Regions from separate parts of the Eubacterium sp. AM05-23 genome, predicted to be linked through region 3. Evidence: riboswitches for the same ligand, from Rfam matches in the RefSeq annotation. Region 3 holds a riboswitch; each other region holds the start of a gene.
What was found. A riboswitch is a leader RNA that binds a small molecule or an ion and turns the genes downstream of it on or off. The one in region 3 is predicted to bind cobalamin.
Positions count from the first base shown of each region.

Region 1: another riboswitch for cobalamin. It lies ahead of DW091_RS19530 (TetR/AcrR family transcriptional regulator); the one in region 3 lies ahead of DW091_RS17860 (DUF2284 domain-containing protein).
Region 2: another riboswitch for cobalamin. It lies ahead of DW091_RS02090 (energy-coupling factor ABC transporter permease); the one in region 3 lies ahead of DW091_RS17860 (DUF2284 domain-containing protein).
Region 4: another riboswitch for cobalamin. It lies ahead of DW091_RS17245 (nitrogenase iron protein NifH); the one in region 3 lies ahead of DW091_RS17860 (DUF2284 domain-containing protein).

Region 1 is NZ_QUDF01000022.1:40,810-45,129, reverse strand. It holds gene DW091_RS19540 (energy-coupling factor ABC transporter permease) at 1-658, opposite strand, end outside; cobalamin riboswitch at 817-946, opposite strand; gene DW091_RS19535 (leucine-rich repeat domain-containing protein) at 1,356-2,180, shown strand; cobalamin riboswitch at 2,237-2,399, shown strand; gene DW091_RS19530 (TetR/AcrR family transcriptional regulator) at 2,514-3,200, shown strand; gene DW091_RS19525 (LytTR family DNA-binding domain-containing protein) at 3,375-4,106, shown strand.
Region 2 is NZ_QUDF01000001.1:458,741-463,060, forward strand. It holds gene DW091_RS02080 (energy-coupled thiamine transporter ThiT) at 187-861, shown strand; gene DW091_RS02085 (energy-coupling factor ABC transporter substrate-binding protein) at 1,064-1,384, opposite strand; gene DW091_RS02090 (energy-coupling factor ABC transporter permease) at 1,386-2,138, opposite strand; cobalamin riboswitch at 2,304-2,433, opposite strand; gene DW091_RS02095 (leucine-rich repeat domain-containing protein) at 2,853-3,689, shown strand; gene DW091_RS19980 (hypothetical protein) at 3,686-3,838, shown strand.
Region 3 is NZ_QUDF01000016.1:14,296-18,615, reverse strand. It holds gene DW091_RS17865 (peptidoglycan DD-metalloendopeptidase family protein) at 1-754, opposite strand, end outside; cobalamin riboswitch at 1,148-1,322, shown strand; gene DW091_RS17860 (DUF2284 domain-containing protein) at 1,435-2,040, shown strand; gene DW091_RS17855 (hypothetical protein) at 2,065-2,595, shown strand; gene DW091_RS17850 (sugar-binding domain-containing protein) at 2,578-3,516, opposite strand; gene DW091_RS17845 (dihydroxyacetone kinase subunit L) at 3,762-4,320, shown strand, end outside.
Region 4 is NZ_QUDF01000015.1:20,700-25,019, forward strand. It holds gene DW091_RS17235 (class B sortase) at 1-598, shown strand, start outside; gene DW091_RS17240 (LysR family transcriptional regulator) at 665-1,594, opposite strand; cobalamin riboswitch at 1,716-1,893, shown strand; gene DW091_RS17245 (nitrogenase iron protein NifH) at 1,987-2,844, shown strand; gene DW091_RS17250 (nitrogenase component 1) at 2,825-4,320, shown strand, end outside.

The sequences.
Region 1 (4,320 bases), on a different contig from region 3:
CGATAATGGCAAGCGGCAGCTGCGTGGGAGCAAAAACCCCCAGGAATTTAACAGCAGAAGCTGCCACGCCGCCCTGCTCGGACGGGTAAGCCATCGCCAGTTGAATGCTGGTAACACAGTAGGTAAATAAATCCCCAAGAGCAGCGGCCAGGAAAATGCCGACCTTGCGGTTAACCTTGATCTTCTGACAGAGCTTATAAATTCCAAAAGATACAAACGGACCGGCAATTGCCATTGAAAAAGTGTTAGCGCCAAGGGTAGTCAAACCACCGTGAGCCAGCAGAATGGCCTGGAATAATAATACAATAATGCCTAAAATACTAACCGCACTTGGTTCAAATAAAATCGCGCCAAGCCCCGTACCTGTCATGTGTGAACAGCTGCCCGTTACAGATGGAATCTTCAGTGAAGAAATAACGAAAATGAATGCGCCGGCCATGGCCAGAAGTGTAATGGATCTTCTGTTGCCCGTCAGGGTTTTTTTGATCGAGAAAAAACCAGCAGCTAAAAAGGGCAGACAGATAACTCCCCAGGCAATGCAGTACCCCACAGGAAGATAACCTTCCATAATGTGCATTGCGTTTGCGGCGGGTACAATCCCAAATACAAGCGCCCAGGCGCCAAGCAGTGTGACAAACCTTCTTTGATTCTTTGTCATTTTTACCTCCTCGATAAATGAATTTTTACATTGGCTGTGATTCAATAAACTAAAAAAGTATAAAAAAACCGCTTACCGGGCAGATAAGCGGTGAAAGTACGAAATAAAATAAAATCCTGTGATTTCGTCCAAACACTTAGTTATCTCCTCGTAACCAAATGTAATACAGTTTTAATGATCAGCATCCTGACTTGACATACGTCTTACAGTGGCGGGACCGTTTGGGATTTTCACCCAATTCTGCTTAAACCATCGATTATGATGGAAATCATTAAAAATGTGCCGGAGAACCGACTACATTTCTAATTATAGCACCCTTTTTTGTAATGTCAATAGCGTAAAGTTGAATTTTTAGAAAAAATATTAGATATAGATATACACATGCCCCCTATATGTATATTACCTGTGCGCTGCGATAAATATAAGGTAAAAAATATGAATATCCTTAAAAGCTTTTTGATTATTTGACAAAATCGTAAAAATGGACTACAATAGGTTCTGTTGTTGGATTTTATAGCTTCAAAAGTATAAAAAATGCATTTGAATAAATATAGAAACTATAGGTATAGAAAAAGCATGATATCTATAAAATTGAAATAAAATCATTTTAATGAAGGTGCAATTAGTTATAGTTATATAGCGGCGTTTTTCGTACGATAAATGAACTTATTTTAAATGGAGAATTTTGGAGGTAAAAATGAGTGAGAGTGCAAAAAGGATAGAGGCCTTTTCAAAAAAGAATCTGCCAAAGGCAACAGTGAAGTACGCTGACATTCCTGAAGGTGTTGAGCGGATCAGCGTCAATGCGTTTAAAAATCTGACCAAGTTGCAAAGAGTTAAAGTAGCCGGTTCTGTTAAGGAAATATGCGGTCATGCCTTTGAAGGATGCACCATGCTTTCGTCCATCAACCTGCCTTCCGGCCTCAAGCTTTTGGGAGAAGCCGCTTTTATGGAATGCCGAAGAATACAGGCTCTTGTGATTCCAGAGGGAGTAAAGGCCATAAAAGACCGCACCTTCAAATTTTGCCGTGGGCTGGAAAGGATAGAACTGCCAAAACAACTTACCAAAATTGGAGAAAACGCCTTTTACAACTGCGATAAACTCACACATATTGAGATTCCCACTGCCATCGAAAAGCTACCCTTCAGGACCTTCTACATGTGTAAAAGCTTAGAATCCATCCGATTTTCAGAAAACTTAAAATATATCGGCAAGGAAGCCTTTGTAAACTGCAGCTTTCAGCAGCTTGATCTGCCAGTGGGTTTGGAGGTGATCGACGAATCCGGATTTCTAAAATGTAAAAAGCTGACAGCCCTCAAGATACCAGAAACAGTAAAAGTTATTGGTAAATGGGCCTTTCACGGATGTCCCAATTTAAAGGATGTCGAGATAAAACACGATCCCGAAGAAGTGGGCGAGTGGCTCTTTAACCGGAACGACGTGACGGTGCATTGCTATGAGGGATCTAGGATAGACCGCTATTGCAAGATATACGATTATAAGGTCAATTATATTCAGTAGAAATTCCTGGTAAATCTTGACAAAAACCATCAAAAAAGCTATGATGAAAACAATTAAATATAGAATCTATCCTGTGTTATGGGAAAAGGGTGAGATGCCCTTGCTGTAATCGCAGCTGTAATACAAAAAGCCTGTCCAGTAACCACTGCCAGCATAGCGGGAAGGGGACAAGGATGATATTGTAAAGCCAGAAGACCAGCACAGTGATAAGTTCTTAAAGCTCCGATTTAGAGTGATAAGACAAATAAAAAGTATTTAATGCTTTGTTTTTCCTTCTCTGAATCAGAGAAGGTTTTTTTTGGTAGCAGCGCAAGAAAAAAGGAGTTGACAAATATGGAGTTAAAACTCGAATGTGAAGTACCGCAAAGAAAAAAAGAGCGGACTAAAAAAGGGATACAGACGCAGAAGAATATCATGAGCCAGGCAAAAGAGTTGTTTTACACCCAGGGTTATAACAATACAGGCATGGTAGACATTGCAAATAACTCAGAGGTAGGCCTTGGAACCCTCACCTACTATTTTAACAAGAAAGAAGACATTGTCGATGAGATCATTAACACCTACTTCATGCAGCTGTATGACTTTGTCGGAGAAAACTCAGAAAAAGCAAAGATGCAGTATGTCAAATATTGTACCGCGATGATCCTCTTTTATGCTGGCATTGTGGAGGACCCGCATGTTATGAAATTTTATTATGAAATTACACGGCGTGACTGTAATAAAAAGAAACGGATGATGGTTTTAAAGCTGTTTAACCGTTCCGTGTTGGAATACTTTAATAAAAGCTATACCGAAGAGGATATGGAAGTTTACACTCTGGCGTTTTACGGCGCTCAAAAAGAAATTTTTATCCGTTATTACGAGCGGGAGCTGCCCTTCAAATCCAAAAAGCTGGTGAAAGCAATTGTTTACCACATGTTCCGGCTTCTTGATATCAGCAACGACACCCTGAAAAATACCATGAAGGATGGATTTGTCTTTCTTGAGGAATACCGGGAAATACTGCCGAAAGTTTTATAAAATAGAATCAGCTGCCAAACAGGGCATTGTCAGAGCAATGAGAATAGGAACCTTATGTTGCTATGAAACTTCTTAAAAGTTTAAGTTTTATGGATAGGGTTCTTTTTTATATGGCTGTAATCTGATGGTTAAAAGAATAAGCAGCAAAAATATATTTTAAAAAGGATGAGAGGCGTGATTCGAATTGCATTTTACGAAAGAGATTCTAAAATACTGCAGGAGCTCGGGCAAATAGCCAGACAATGTCTGGAAGCAATGGATAAAACCTATCTGAGCTTTTGGTATCAGGATAAAAGACAGATAACAGAGAGCACTTCCGGTAGCTATGACATTATCTTTTTCGACATTGAAAAAAACCGGAAAAAAGAAGCAAAAATAATGGAAAAATTCAGGGAGAACGACAAAACAACAGAAATCATCTATCTGGTTGACGCCGATTATTACAATGGCTGTCTGAGAGCGTTTGCCGTAACACGTCCCTTTGGATACATCGAAAAACCAGTAACATACAGTAAGCTTCACAAAGAATTGACCGCCTTTTTTGATTACAGGCAAGATGCCCCGTATAACCTCAGACAGCCAAACATGCTGTTTAAAACAGTGGACGGCATAAAAATGCTTCAAAACGATCAGGTATTTTATATAAAGTCCGATGACCGGATCAATTTTGTGGTGACAGACCAGGAGGTCTTTACCATTGATGAGAGCATCAAGCAGGTTTATGAGCGTTATCAAAATCTGGGACTCGAAATCTGCCACCGGAGCTATCTCGTCAATTTGACCAAAATTAAAAACATTAAAGGCAATAAAATATTCCTAACCTCAAAAACAAATATCCCTCTGGCCCAGAAAAGAGCGAAAGCCTTTAAAAAGAAATATGCCGACTATTTGAGCCAGTACATCTAATTAAGGAAAAGCCTACTTTTTTCAAAAAAATCTTACTTTTGTATTTTTAGCTACTCAAATAAATATTTCTGCTATATACTTAAACCACTAGAATAAGAAGATTAAAAAGTGATAATTAAAAGCAGTTGATCAAAAGGGTGTTGCATTTTATTCACAAAAACAAAAAATAAAAAAGATACTCAGAGAGCATCTTTTAAAGTTAAAGGGAAATTCA
Region 2 (4,320 bases), on a different contig from region 3:
CAGTATATAATTGATTTTATCATTTTTTTAGGCAAAGGTAAATCTTTAATTTGTGAATATTAAGCCCTTCTGTGAACTTTAAGATTCATTTTGTGGACGAAGGCAGGTTGACAGGGTTACCAGGCAAAACGTATAATAAAATTATGTCTGAAGTTCGGACGACTGAAAATTTGGAGGTAAAAAACCGTGCTGGAATTTTTTATAAAGCCTGTAACGTCTGAAGGCGGCGTAAGCTATATGCCGACAGCCGCAGGATACGCGGCGCTTATCGCATTGATGGCCGTTGTGCTGGTAATCGCATCGCTTGTTGCCGGGAAAAATGAACACCGCCAGATCAGCACAAGGCATCTGACCTTTTGCGCTGCGGCCATTGCGCTGGCGGTAGTGACATCGAATATTAAGATTTTCCATTTGCCTACTGGCGGCTCTGTGACACTGTTCAGTATGCTTTTTATTACTTTGACGGGCTATTGGTATGGTCCAAAGACTGGGATTTTGGCGGCAATCGCCTATGGCATTCTGCAAATGGTAATAGACCCTTATATTTTGTATCCCCTTCAGGTGCTGGTTGACTATATACTTGCCTTTGGCGCGTTGGGCCTGTCGGGCTTTTTCACCCAGTCAAAGCATGGGCTCATAAAGGGATACCTGGCCGGTATCTGTGGCCGCTATGTGTTTGCGGTGCTTTCCGGCTGGCTGTTTTTCGGTTCCATGGCCTGGGAAGGATGGGGCGCGCTGCCCTACTCGATGGTGTACAACGCGGTCTATATTTTTTCGGAAGGCGCGCTGACAATGATTCTGCTGGCTGTTCCATCGGTATCGAAGGGACTGGCCCGTGTGCGCCAGATTGCGGAAATTTAATGCTTTGGATAAGATCAGTCTGGTTTGTTATCATTGGGATCATGTTTAAGGAACGCGGAATGCGAGAGGATTTTACAGGGAAAGTGCGGTAGTGGGTGCAGTAGTACAGACAGCAGCAGAAAAGGCAAAGCCGATATAAAAAACCTTCTTATTTATAATATAGTGAAAAACAAAAACACGCCTTGTAAGCGTGTTTTTGTATCTACAGCTCGGCCTCTTCCTTGCCGAGTTTTTTTCGTTCAACCAAACGGCCCATAAAGAAGGCTAGTATACCGACGCCGATACCCGTCTGGAGACAGAAGATCAAAGATTCCACTTCTCCAGGAAGCTCACCGTTAATCATCGTTTCAAGCACAGGCGTAAACCAGGGCTCATATTCGCCACCCTGAATTTCCTCAATCATTGTGCTGCCTGCATCGTCAGAGCCGCCGAATTCAGCGCCCTGAAGGGCGAATAGCGGTACGACAACCAGTAAAGCGACAATCACCAGGAGAACGATCACTAATTTTTTGTTTTTACTCATTTTACACTTCCTCCGATGCTAAAAAGCCGATGGATTTGAGTTCCGGGCTTGCGTAAGTTTCTAAAGCGATAACGATAATAACCGTTAAAATCCCTTCAATAATGGCCAGGGGCAGCTGAGTCGGGGCAAAGACGCCCAGGAATTTTACAGCCGATGCGGCCACACCGCCCTGTTCGGATGGGTAAGCCATCGCCAGCTGGAAACTGGTAATACAGTAGGTGAACAAATCCCCAAGCGCAGCGGCGAGAAAAACGCCAATCTTGCGGTTAACCTTCAGCTTCTGGCAGAGCTTGTAGATGCCGAAAGACACAAAGGGACCGGCAATGGCCATTGAAAAGGTGTTTGCGCCAAGGGTGGTTAAGCCGCCGTGCGCTAACAAAATGGCCTGAAATAATAAGACAATGATGCCAAGAATACTGACAGCGCTTGGTCCAAATAAGATGGCCCCAAGACCTGTACCCGTCATGTGGGAGCAGCTGCCTGTTACAGAAGGGATCTTCAGTGATGAAATAACGAAAATGAAAGCGCCTGCCATGGCCAGAAGCGTAATGGATCTTCTGTTGCCGGTTAAAGTTTTCTTGATAGAGAAAAAGCCAGCAGCTAAAAAGGGGATACAGATAACACCCCATGCAATGCAGTACCCCACAGGAAGGTAGCCCTCCATAATGTGCATTGCGTTTGCGGCGGGTACAATCCCGAATACAAGCGCCCACGCGCCCAGCAGTGTGACAAACCTTCTTTGATTCTTTGTCATTTTTACCTCCTCTAAAAATGAATTTTACCGGGCTACGATTCAATCAACAGGGCAGCAGAGCGAAAAAAAACCGCTTACCAGACGGATAAGCGGTGAAAGTACGAAATAACGAATCCTGAAACCTTATAATTTCGTCCTGACACTCAGTTATCTCCTCGTAACCAAATGTATTGCAGTTTTAATGATCAGCATCCTGACTCGACTTGCGTCTCACAGTGGCGGGACCGTTTGGGATTTACACCCAATTATGCTTTAACCATCGTTTGTGATGGAAACCATTAAAGTGTGCCGGTGTACCGGCTACGCTTTTAATTATAACACCTTGTTCCATAATGTCAATAAGAAAAGTTGAATTTTTTTAAAAAAGAGCAGAAATAATTATACACATACCCCCTATATGTATTTTGAGCGTTTAAGTTAAGAGTATAAGAAAAAAATATGGATAATCTTAAATGCTTTTTGTTTATTTGACAAAATCGTAAAAATAAACTACAATAGGTTCTGAAATTGACTTTCAAAACTTTTTGTATATAATTAATGCGTTAAAATAAATATAAGAAACAAAATAGCCATTTAAAGAATAAAACGATTATATAGAAAGAAAAGAAACGTTTTAGGAGTTTTATTACTTTAACTTATGAGAGGTTTCTGCCGCAAGGATAAGAGCAATGTAGCTGAAAGTCCAGTCAGAAGAAGAAATTTTGGAGGAAACAGATGAGTGAGTGCGCAAAACGTATCGAGGCTTTTTCAAAAAAAGATCTGCCAAAGGCAAATATCAAACGTGTCAATGTTCCGGAAGGCTTTGAACGGATTGGCGTAAACGCGTTTAAAAATTTGACAAAGCTGAAGGAGGTCAGAATCGCAGAATCCGTGAAGGAGATATGCGGCCATGCCTTCGAGGGATGCACCATGCTTTCCGCCGTCAGTCTGCCCTCAAGCCTGAAGCTTTTGGGAGAGGCCGCCTTTATGGAGTGCCGCAGAATACAGTCGCTTGAAATACCAGGGGGCGTCCAGTCCATCAAGGACCGCACCTTTAAATTCTGCCGCGGCCTGGAAAGCATCACCCTGCCGGACAGGCTTGTCCGGATCGGTGAGAATGCTTTTTACAACTGTGATAAGCTGGCGCATATCGAGCTGCCAGACACCATCGAAAGACTGCCCTTCAGAACCTTTTACATGTGCAAAAGCCTGGAATCCATCCGGTTTTCGCAAAATCTAAAATATATCGGTAAAGAAGCCTTTGTGAATTGCAGCTTTCAGCAGCTGGAGCTGCCTGAGAGCCTGGAAGTCATTGAAGAATCCGGCTTTTTAAAATGCAAAAAGCTCACAGCTTTAAAGCTGCCCAAAAACGTTAAGACCATTGGAAAATGGGCGTTTCACGGCTGCCCCAATCTCAAGAAGGTCGAGATAAGGCACAATCCCGATGAAATGGGCGAGTGGATCTTTAACCGGAACGATGTGACCGTGCATTGCTACGAGGGCTCCAAAATAGACCGCTACTGCAGGCAGTATGATTATAAGGTCCACTATATCCAGCCAGATTCTCAATGACAGACATAGCCGCCAACGCCCATGTGGGCCTCGGCCCCCTGGCCTATTACTTTAACCGAGATGTTGATAGTGATACGTTAAAAAACAGCATGAAAGACAGCTTTGTTTTTCTCGGTGCTTATCGGAATATGCCGCCCCAGATATTATAAGATGAGGGTAAAAAAATAATAGTTCCTTAATTGCGAATCGGACCCTTCAGCGGATAGCTTTAAAAATAAAAAACGCTGAAACAGACCGGAAAATGGTACTTTTAGCAACTGTATTTAAAAAAAATCAAAAATAGAGGTTGCAAAAAATAAATTATAATGCTAGAATAAGGCTTGTAAACGAGATGACAACAAATTGTATCAATTGCAGCTATTCTTTAAAGAACCACTCGTTTGCATAATTTAATAACAACTGTAATGAATTGCCGCATGATAATCATTCTGGTTATATGCAGCTAGGGTGTTTTGAGAGTTTCTCAAGACGCCTGAGGGAAGTAGGTGTGAATCCTAGTACAGAGCCGCTATCGTGATGCTTGCCGGAAACCACTGGTAAAGACGAGTCGGAAACCTGTTTGTTACAGTCTTGATGCAATTAATCCTCGTCACTAGGGTTGTTCATCGAAAATATAGACGCTCTACGGCTA
Region 3 (4,320 bases):
TTTTAGTCAGATTAATTTTTAAGATACTGGAGCTTGTCTCAGTCTCATTATTCTGGTTTTCTACATTCTCATTACTATTATTTTCAACGGTACCTTCAGCTGCTAAAGCTTCCTCTTGGGCTGGCTCATTGCTTTGGTCTCTTGCCACATCGGCTCCACCACGGCTTGCTACCTGGATTGGAGCGTTCGTACTCTCTTCACTCTTACTCGGATTAGTATTACCTGTTGCTAAAAGATTAGCGCACTCGTCCGGACTGTTTAAGTCCTCGAGCGGAAAATTCTTAGGCGTTTCTACAACGTCGCTCTGGATGTCGCATTTTACCAGCTTATCTGTACCCTGTACGTTACCGATCTTATTAATTGCACCTGCAATACCGGCCTGTACCTGATCAGATGAAGCCAGGTTTCCAACTTCCTGTCCGTCAACCTTTAATTCTACACCATGAACGCCGACCCAAAGGTTCTGCGCGTTCAATGCATCAGTAAATTCTTCCTCTGACAACATTGGTTTATTAAATGTGATGCTCTTTTTAATCTGTATATCATTGTAGACATATGCTGTTTCGATCGACGTTTTCGATCGCATATCCTGCTCTACCTGATCCAGACTCTGTGTAAACACAGCCGCATCCTTTGTATAGCCTAAAACCTCTCCGTCAACCATTACCTTGTAACCAAGACAGGTTGAAGAAAAGAATCCGAGAAGAAGCGCTACACAGAAACCTGTGAATACGACTTTTTCTCTTTTGCTCAAGTGCTTGGCGTAATGCGCAAGCTTCTTAAAAAACATTTGGAGCTTGCCACTTGAGCGATGGCTTTCGTTGCTAATGCCTAATCACCACCCTCCTATATATAATTTTGACCAAATTGTAAAGTTATTTACAATTTAGATATATTTTAACATATCCTTTGGCCCTTGCCAATACCTTAACCGAAATTACTTAATATTTTATGAAAAATTCATTAAAATATACGTGTTTTTGGTTTAATTAAGGCGGTTCTCGCCCCTTTACCGGCTTTTCAGTATTTTTTTCTTTACATTTAAGATTAAAACAAAGGGGAAAATCTTGTTGTAAAAAAATAAATTTACGAAAAACCCCCTGTCAGGGCCCAATAAACCTTGACAAAAGAAAATCAAAGGGATATGATAAAGACAACTTAATATTGTAAACATTATGTAAATGGGAAAAAGGTGAAAATCCTTTGCTGTAATCGCAGCTGTAATGCAATATGTCCCCTTATGTGCCACTGTCCGCCGGATGGGAAGGGAAGGGGAATGCCATTGTAGAGCCAGAAGACCGGCATAATGTTTTCTTAAAACGCTCCGATTTAGAGTTATTTAAGAGATACGTTCCTTAATCAATTTCGTATTTTTTGCCTTCTCTAGCCGGAGAAGGCTTTTTTATTGTACTAAATGAAGGTGAGGTCTTTCCATTGATTGAAATAAAAAAACAGGCAGAGCCTGCCAAAGAGTTTAAAGGTGACACCGTTATTAAAAGCCTGATGACCATTAAGCGGCAGCTTGAAGATAAACGCAGACTGTTCGGCATTCATGAATATGCCTTTGCCAAAACCAGCGACCTGCTGTTTTCCATGGGCACAAGGCTTTTATGCGAGGGAAACCAATGCGGCCATTACGGCGCTACCTGGGCCTGCCCGCCCGCGGTAGGCAGCTACAACAGCTGTGTCGCCAAATGCCGCTCCTACGAAAACGTCTGTCTGCTCTCAACCGTTACCGATTTAAAAGGCCAGTATGACTTTAGAGGCTGGAACCGGGCCCGCATATTTCACGAGGCCGCTACGGCCAAGTCTGCCCGTCTTTTCAGAGCCCATTATCCTGGCGCTCTGGTGCTCTCCACAGAGGGCTGTATCCTCTGCGACCAGTGCACCTACCCCGACGCCCCCTGCCGTTACCCAGACCAGATTTTTCCATCCGTGGAAGGCTATGGCATCGTGGTCATGGATCTGGCCAGCAAAACCGGCCTTTCCTATAATAATGGCCCCGAAACCGTTACCTATTTCAGCTTTGTGCTGTTTTAGCCCGATTCAGAAAGGAGAACCGCCATGAACCTGACTATTTCGCCCATCTCCACGGCCGAGCCCCTGCCCCCGGCCGTCGCTGTTTCCGATCTTCATGCGCTCAAAGAAAAATACAGCGTCCTCAAAAAAAAGGCCGCCACAGCCTACTGCGCCCTGGACGGCGTCCTCTCCCTTTTTCAGGCCATCGCCCAGGAAAAAGGGATTGACTTTAACCCTGTGGTTTTCTACCCCATGTCCTCCTTTGTGAGAGAACGGGACATCTGCAGGATGACAGAGCTGCTGCTGGAAAGCGCCTTTTCCGCCGGAGAAAAAAGCGTAGACTTCACCATCAACCTTTTTAACGCGGGCGTTATCTCCCTGTCCATTAAAACCGAGCAGCCCTGCCAGCCCCTTCCCCAGTATACCGAAGAGCTCCAGGCGCTCACTGCCGCCTATGACGGCATCCGGGACACCCGCCGAATCGGCGGCCGGGAGCTGACTTCTTTTATACTGAGACACAGCCCCGACCACGCCGAGGAGCGTTTTGGCAGCGATCTGCTATACGTCCGTTTTTAAAATCTTCTCAGCCGTCACCTCATCAATGATAAGGTGGCGCGCGAACCCGGTGTTCAGGCAGCCGATGGCCGATCCTACATTAGCCTCCACAGGCACAATGCCAATAAAATTCTTAATTTTAGAAAGCGGCCCCAGCGGAATCTGTATGGCAAAATCATCCTCACCTTTTATCTGCTGTCCCTTCCAGTTAAAAAAGTAAGACAGAATATTGGAGGTCGCCCGCTCCGTGATCAGCCGCCGCCCAAAGCGCAGGGCAGTGGCGTGGTCCGGCACACAGGGGTAGCCGCCAAGGGTCACCAGTGCGGTGTCTGTCTTTTTCCACAGGGCCAGAATACTGTTATAATTATCTGTCGTCACAAATAAATCCCGTTCCTGCTTGGTCGTAGGAAAGGCCGGCGAGATCAAAAAATCCGCCTCAAATCCCGTTTTTCGGGCAAAATCCGTAGCCAGCTCATTGGGATGGTAGCCCTTGTGCGGCACTGTGGCCGTCCCGATCAGCGGACAGACTTTCCCGCTGTACTGCCCAGCAAGCTCCCTGCCCGCTAAAATATCAATGACACGGCTGATATTATAACCCCAGCCAAGGCCAAGGATTCGGGTTTTAGGCAGGATTTCCAAAAGAAAATCCACAGCGGCTTCATAAAGACGCTCCTGGGTTTCGTTCTTATCCTCTGTGCAGCTGACCACCTGACAGCTCTTTAAGCCAAACCGGTTACACAGTTCCCGGCTTTTTCCAATGCTGGTGCTGTCAAAAGATTTGATCTCAATTTTAACAATACCTTCTTTGCGGGCTTTGTTCAGCAGATTGCTGACCGAAGGCCGCGAGATACCCATCGACTTTGCAATCTCTGCCTGAGTCATGTTCTCTTCATAATACATCTGCGCCGCGCTAATAAGACGGATCAGCTCCTTTTCTTTCATGATGATCTCCTTTACAAATGTCAACAGCTTTTTTCTAAATATACTCTATTTTTTGACAAATGTCAATCCACTATCTTTAAGATTCAAAATGCAAAATACTTTACATTTGTCAGTTTATTGCTTATTTTTCATATTTTTATGAATTTTTTCAAGGATTTTAAATTATTTTACGTTTTTTTGTTTGACAAATGTTAATTCCGGTGATATTCTATAAACAAGTTGAAACCGATACCGGAGGTGAGAGTATGTCAGTAGAAACCTTAAAAATCAAAAACATGTTATTGACATCTGCTAATAAAATTATAAGCAACGTCGAAAACTTAACCAGGCTGGATTGCGAGCTGGGTGATGGCGACCACGGAACCACCATGGAAAAGATCGCCAAAGCGCTGGTGACCGAAGTGGACGCCTGGAACGAAGAAACCGACCTGAAAGAAGCACTGGAAGCCCTGAACGATACCCTTGAGGATATCAGCGGCGGCTCCGCTGCCCCGCTTTTTGGCTCTTTTGTCTGTGGCATGGCCGATGCGGCCGACCCCAGCCAGGATACCGACGCCTTTATTAAGACCATCCTGCTTGGCGCCTATGAAGAATTTTTCGATACATCCGGCGCAAAGCCCGGTGGAAAATCCATGATGGACGCCATTTACCCTGCGACCGAGGTGATCCGAAACGCCGATAAGATTAATCAGGAAGTCCTGAACCAGGCCGCCAAAGCCGCCCGTGAAGGCTCCGACGCAACCTCAGATATGCTTGGCAAGTATGGACGCGCCCGCTACATCGGCGACCGCGCCATCGGCCATA
Region 4 (4,320 bases), on a different contig from region 3:
CATAAACCGCGAGGATAACAGCATCGACTGGGCGGCATTGCGTGAGGTAAACCCGGAAACCGTTGGCTGGCTGAGTATTGAAGGGACAAATATCGATACCCCTGTAGTACAGACAACCGATAATGATAAATATTTGTATACCTCATTCAACGGCGAGTCGGATGAAAGAGGCGTTCCCTTTTTAGATATGAATTACAAGTGGCAGCCCAGAAGCCAGAATTCGCTGATTTATGGGCATAGCACCATGCGCAGCGGCGTGCATGTCATGTTTGACGATTTGCTTTATTACTATAAAGACCCAAATTTTATTACAGAGCACAATAAAATTGTTTACAGAAGACCGCTAGAACTGGGCGGTGACGGCGTTTGGGAGATCTTTGCCGTGCTGGTGGTTGAGCAGGACTATGATTACAGACAGCTGGAATTTGCCGACGATGAAAGTTTTCTGGCCTATTACCAAAACATAAAAAACCAGAGCATTGTCGCGACCGATGTAAATGTACAGCCAGGTGATGAGATCCTTACACTGTCCACCTGTATCTTTAATGTCGGACTGAACGATGGCCGTTTAGCCGTAATTGCCCGTCGTGTTTCATAAAAACAACGCCGGGTCAAAAAATGTTACAAAAGCCGTATCATTGTGAATACGGCTTTTTTTACTTTCTCAGTCCCATTTTTCAAAGGATTTTATCTTTTCGGTCAGGACCTTAATATATTTCTCGCCGATGGCGCTTAAGCTGTGCTCGTTTCTGAGAATATATCCGGCGTGGAGCCGCTGGTCGTTGTCTAAAAGACGGACAGCCCTTACTTCACTCATGTTGGAATGCATACGGTCAGCATCGCTGTTGGTCAGGTCAGGGCCGATGCTGAAGCAGTTTGTGCCGCGGACAAGGGCGATTTTGGAGCATCGGTCAATGACGTGAATGTTTTTATCCCAGATTTCATTAAACAAGATTTCCTCAGAAAAATGCAGCATGTTGTCCTCGCCCTGGTCATAGGTTACGAAGGGGTATTCTCTGAGCATATCCAGCGTCAGGGAGGTGTTTCCGCTCAGGGGGTGCTTTTTCCGCAGGAAAACATAAATGGTGAGCTGCCCCAGCTCACAGAAGGTTAAATTACTGGAATCAAGGAGCTTCTGCATGGTGTTGAGATAGTGCTCGTTAATACATAAAATACCAAGCTCACTGCGCCTGGACGCCACATCGTGTATGACCTCATGGGTTGGGCACTCGCGGATGGCGATGTCATAATGCCTGAGTTCAAGGTCCTCGACAATCTGTATGAAGGACATGACCGAGAAGGGAAGGCGTTGAGTGGAAACAGAAAAACGCATGGGCAGGGTTTTTCGGTGCTTGTACCGCCTTTCAAGATATTCGCTCTGCTCCACAATATCCTTGGCGTGGTTTAGAAAGTCTTGTCCCTCAAAGGTGACCTCAATGCCACGGTTATTTCGTCTGAAAATTGAGATGCCAAGCTGCTGCTCCACCTCACGCACCGCTGTTGAAAGCGTTGACTGTGAGACAAAAAGAGACTTGGCGGCAGCGGAGATCGAGTGGTGCTTTGCGATCTCGACAATGTATTTCATGTTTTGCATAGAGATCATATTTATACTATTCCTTTCTTTTGTTTTAATTATACTATCAAAAAATTCGATAGCTGGCAATCAAAAATTGAGTTAATTGCAGTGGTTGTGAATTATCAGATATCGTGATATAATATAGCAAAATTACATAGAAGACTTGTTGCATGAAAACCGGTGAGAATCCGGTACGGTGCCGCCACTGTAAGGGGGAGCCGCTGTAAGTTTTATCAACACTGGAGAGCATTCTCTGGGAAGTTGTTACAGCTGGCAATGAACCCAAGTCAGGATATTTCAACATTTCTTGTCTATACCTAACCTAACGGATCATTAGGAGAGGGTGTTGCTTATGTTGAGGAACTCTTCTGATGAATCGGTCAGAAGAGTTTTTTTTTATGGGAGAAATTATGGAAAAGAGCAGTAAGAGAATCGCGTTTTATGGAAAGGGCGGTATTGGAAAGTCGACCATTGCGGCCAATGTTTCCGCCGCTTTCGCAAAAATGGGGAAAAGGGTGCTTCACATCGGCTGTGATCCTAAGTCGGATTCAACCCGGTGCCTGATGAGAAAGCGGATTCCCACAGTCATTCAAAAGCTGAATGAAAAAGGAGAACAGGTGACGGTACAGGATATCCTGTTTATGGGAGAGACGGGGGTGGCATGTGTAGAGGCTGGAGGACCGGAGGCAGGCATTGGCTGTGCGGGAATGGGGATCTCTACTACCATGGAGACCCTTGAAAAGCTGGGAATATTTGAAGAGAGCTGGGATTTAATCCTCTATGATGTTTTAGGCGATGTGGTCTGCGGTGGATTTTCAATGCCTATGAGAAAAAAGTGTGTGGATCAGGTGTATATTGTCACCTCCTCTGAGCTGATGTCGCTTTACGCCGCCAATAATATCATGATGAGCATTGTGCGGTATTCTGCCCGGGCACAGCCCCTGCTTGGCGGACTGATCCATAACCGGGCCAGGCCTGGTACAGACCATCGGGCTGTCGAGCGCTTTGGTGAGCTGACAGGCAGCCTGATTGCGGCCTCTGTCAGCCAAAGTGATACGCTTCGGCTTGCCGACTATCAGAAGACAACTGTTTTTGAGCAGGACGAAGGTGAAGCACTGCAAAAAAGTTTTATGGCACTGGCCAGAGCCATAGCCCGTCAGGAGGCCGGGACACTCCCGAAACCCCTTTCTGATGCAGAGATGGACAGTCTGGGTGAAATACTCTATCAGTTTGAGAAGGAGAACCATCATGAGCACAGCAACGGTTGAGAAAGCACAGCCAGGAATGGGAGATGAAGCGCTGTCCAGACTTCTTTTCCAAACTGAAGGTGTGCGCGTTCTGGCAGTGGGGCCGCCGGCCTGTCTCCGAATTCTTTATTTCAGGGCAATGGAGAAAGAAGCCCTCAGCCGCCTGAGACTCTGTCCAGTCTCCAGGCTAGAGTATACACTTGGCAGCTGCGCGCACAGAGTCCGCGGTATGCTCGAGGAGCTTGTTACGACCAGAGGGACAAAGGGGGTGGTGCTCTATGTTTCCTGTCCAGATATTCTTATACAGACCGATTTTGAGACGCTGGTATCAGAAGCGGATAATCCTTATAATGTGCCGGTCGCTGTTTTCAGACGGGGTCCTATGGAAAAACGGAAGAAAAAGTCTGTGGAACGGCTTGAAGAAATCATTCAGGGATTTGGACACGATCAGGAAAACCACAAAGAAGGAAAAGAGGAGCGCCTCTGTCCGCTGCCGCCTCTGGCAGCAGATTACAGCGGCGCGCTGACTGCTTTTGAAGGGGACCGCTCGATCTGCGCCTGTCTGGTAACAGGCGCGGGCTGTGCCTCCTGTCCACGGTCCATTGATGATTTCAGAGAACAGCCTTTCTGGTATTCAAGAATGAACGACCTCCAGGTGACACTTGGCGCGGCTGAGAGCATCGAGAAGGGCATAGACGCCGTCATGCAGGAAGAAAACAGGCAGTCTGCGTTCATTGTGGGCACACCGCTAACTGTTATGACGGGTCTTGACGACAGCTCTTTTCCTTCGCTTAAGGAAAAAATATTCATCCAGACCAACGGCTTTCAAGACGCCCTTGAGGGAACACAGCAAGCGCTATCCAACGTTTCAAGAAAGCAGATGCGGCGTTGTAAGCGCACCGAAAAGCGAATCAATTTTGTGGGGTATACCCCCTTTGTTTTTGGAAACCAGCGGCAGTTTGCTGCGCTGGTACGTGAGCTTGCCCAACTGGGCTATGCTGTCTGCTGGCTGGGAGGCGGAAAGCTTGCTGAACTTAGAGAAGCGCCCAAAGCGAGTGTCAACTGGGTTATCTCAGAAGTGGGCCTTGAGCTGGCGAAGTGGATGGAAAAACAGTATGGTACGCCGTGGTTTTATCAGATGCCTGTCAGCGTGAGCGGTGTCAGGGCCGCTTATCAATATCTGGAAAGCATAACAGGAGACGCTGCGTTCCGGAGATGCCCCCAGGACACAGTGCCTTTTAAGCGGGAGCAGAGAAATGCAGTGATGATAGGGGATCATGAGCTGAACCGGCAGATGAGTACGGCCCTGAAAAATGAATTTTATGTTGAGTGCGCCATTGTCGAAAAGCTTCCTTCCCAGTGGGGTCTTGCCGGAGAAGTGGATTATGTTGTCGCGGATCCGCTTTATTTTCAGTATCTTCCTGAAAACACAGCGGTTAAGGTTCCCTTGCCCTTCCCAGCCCTCAGTGGAAACCGTTATATGAAGGGGGATTACTG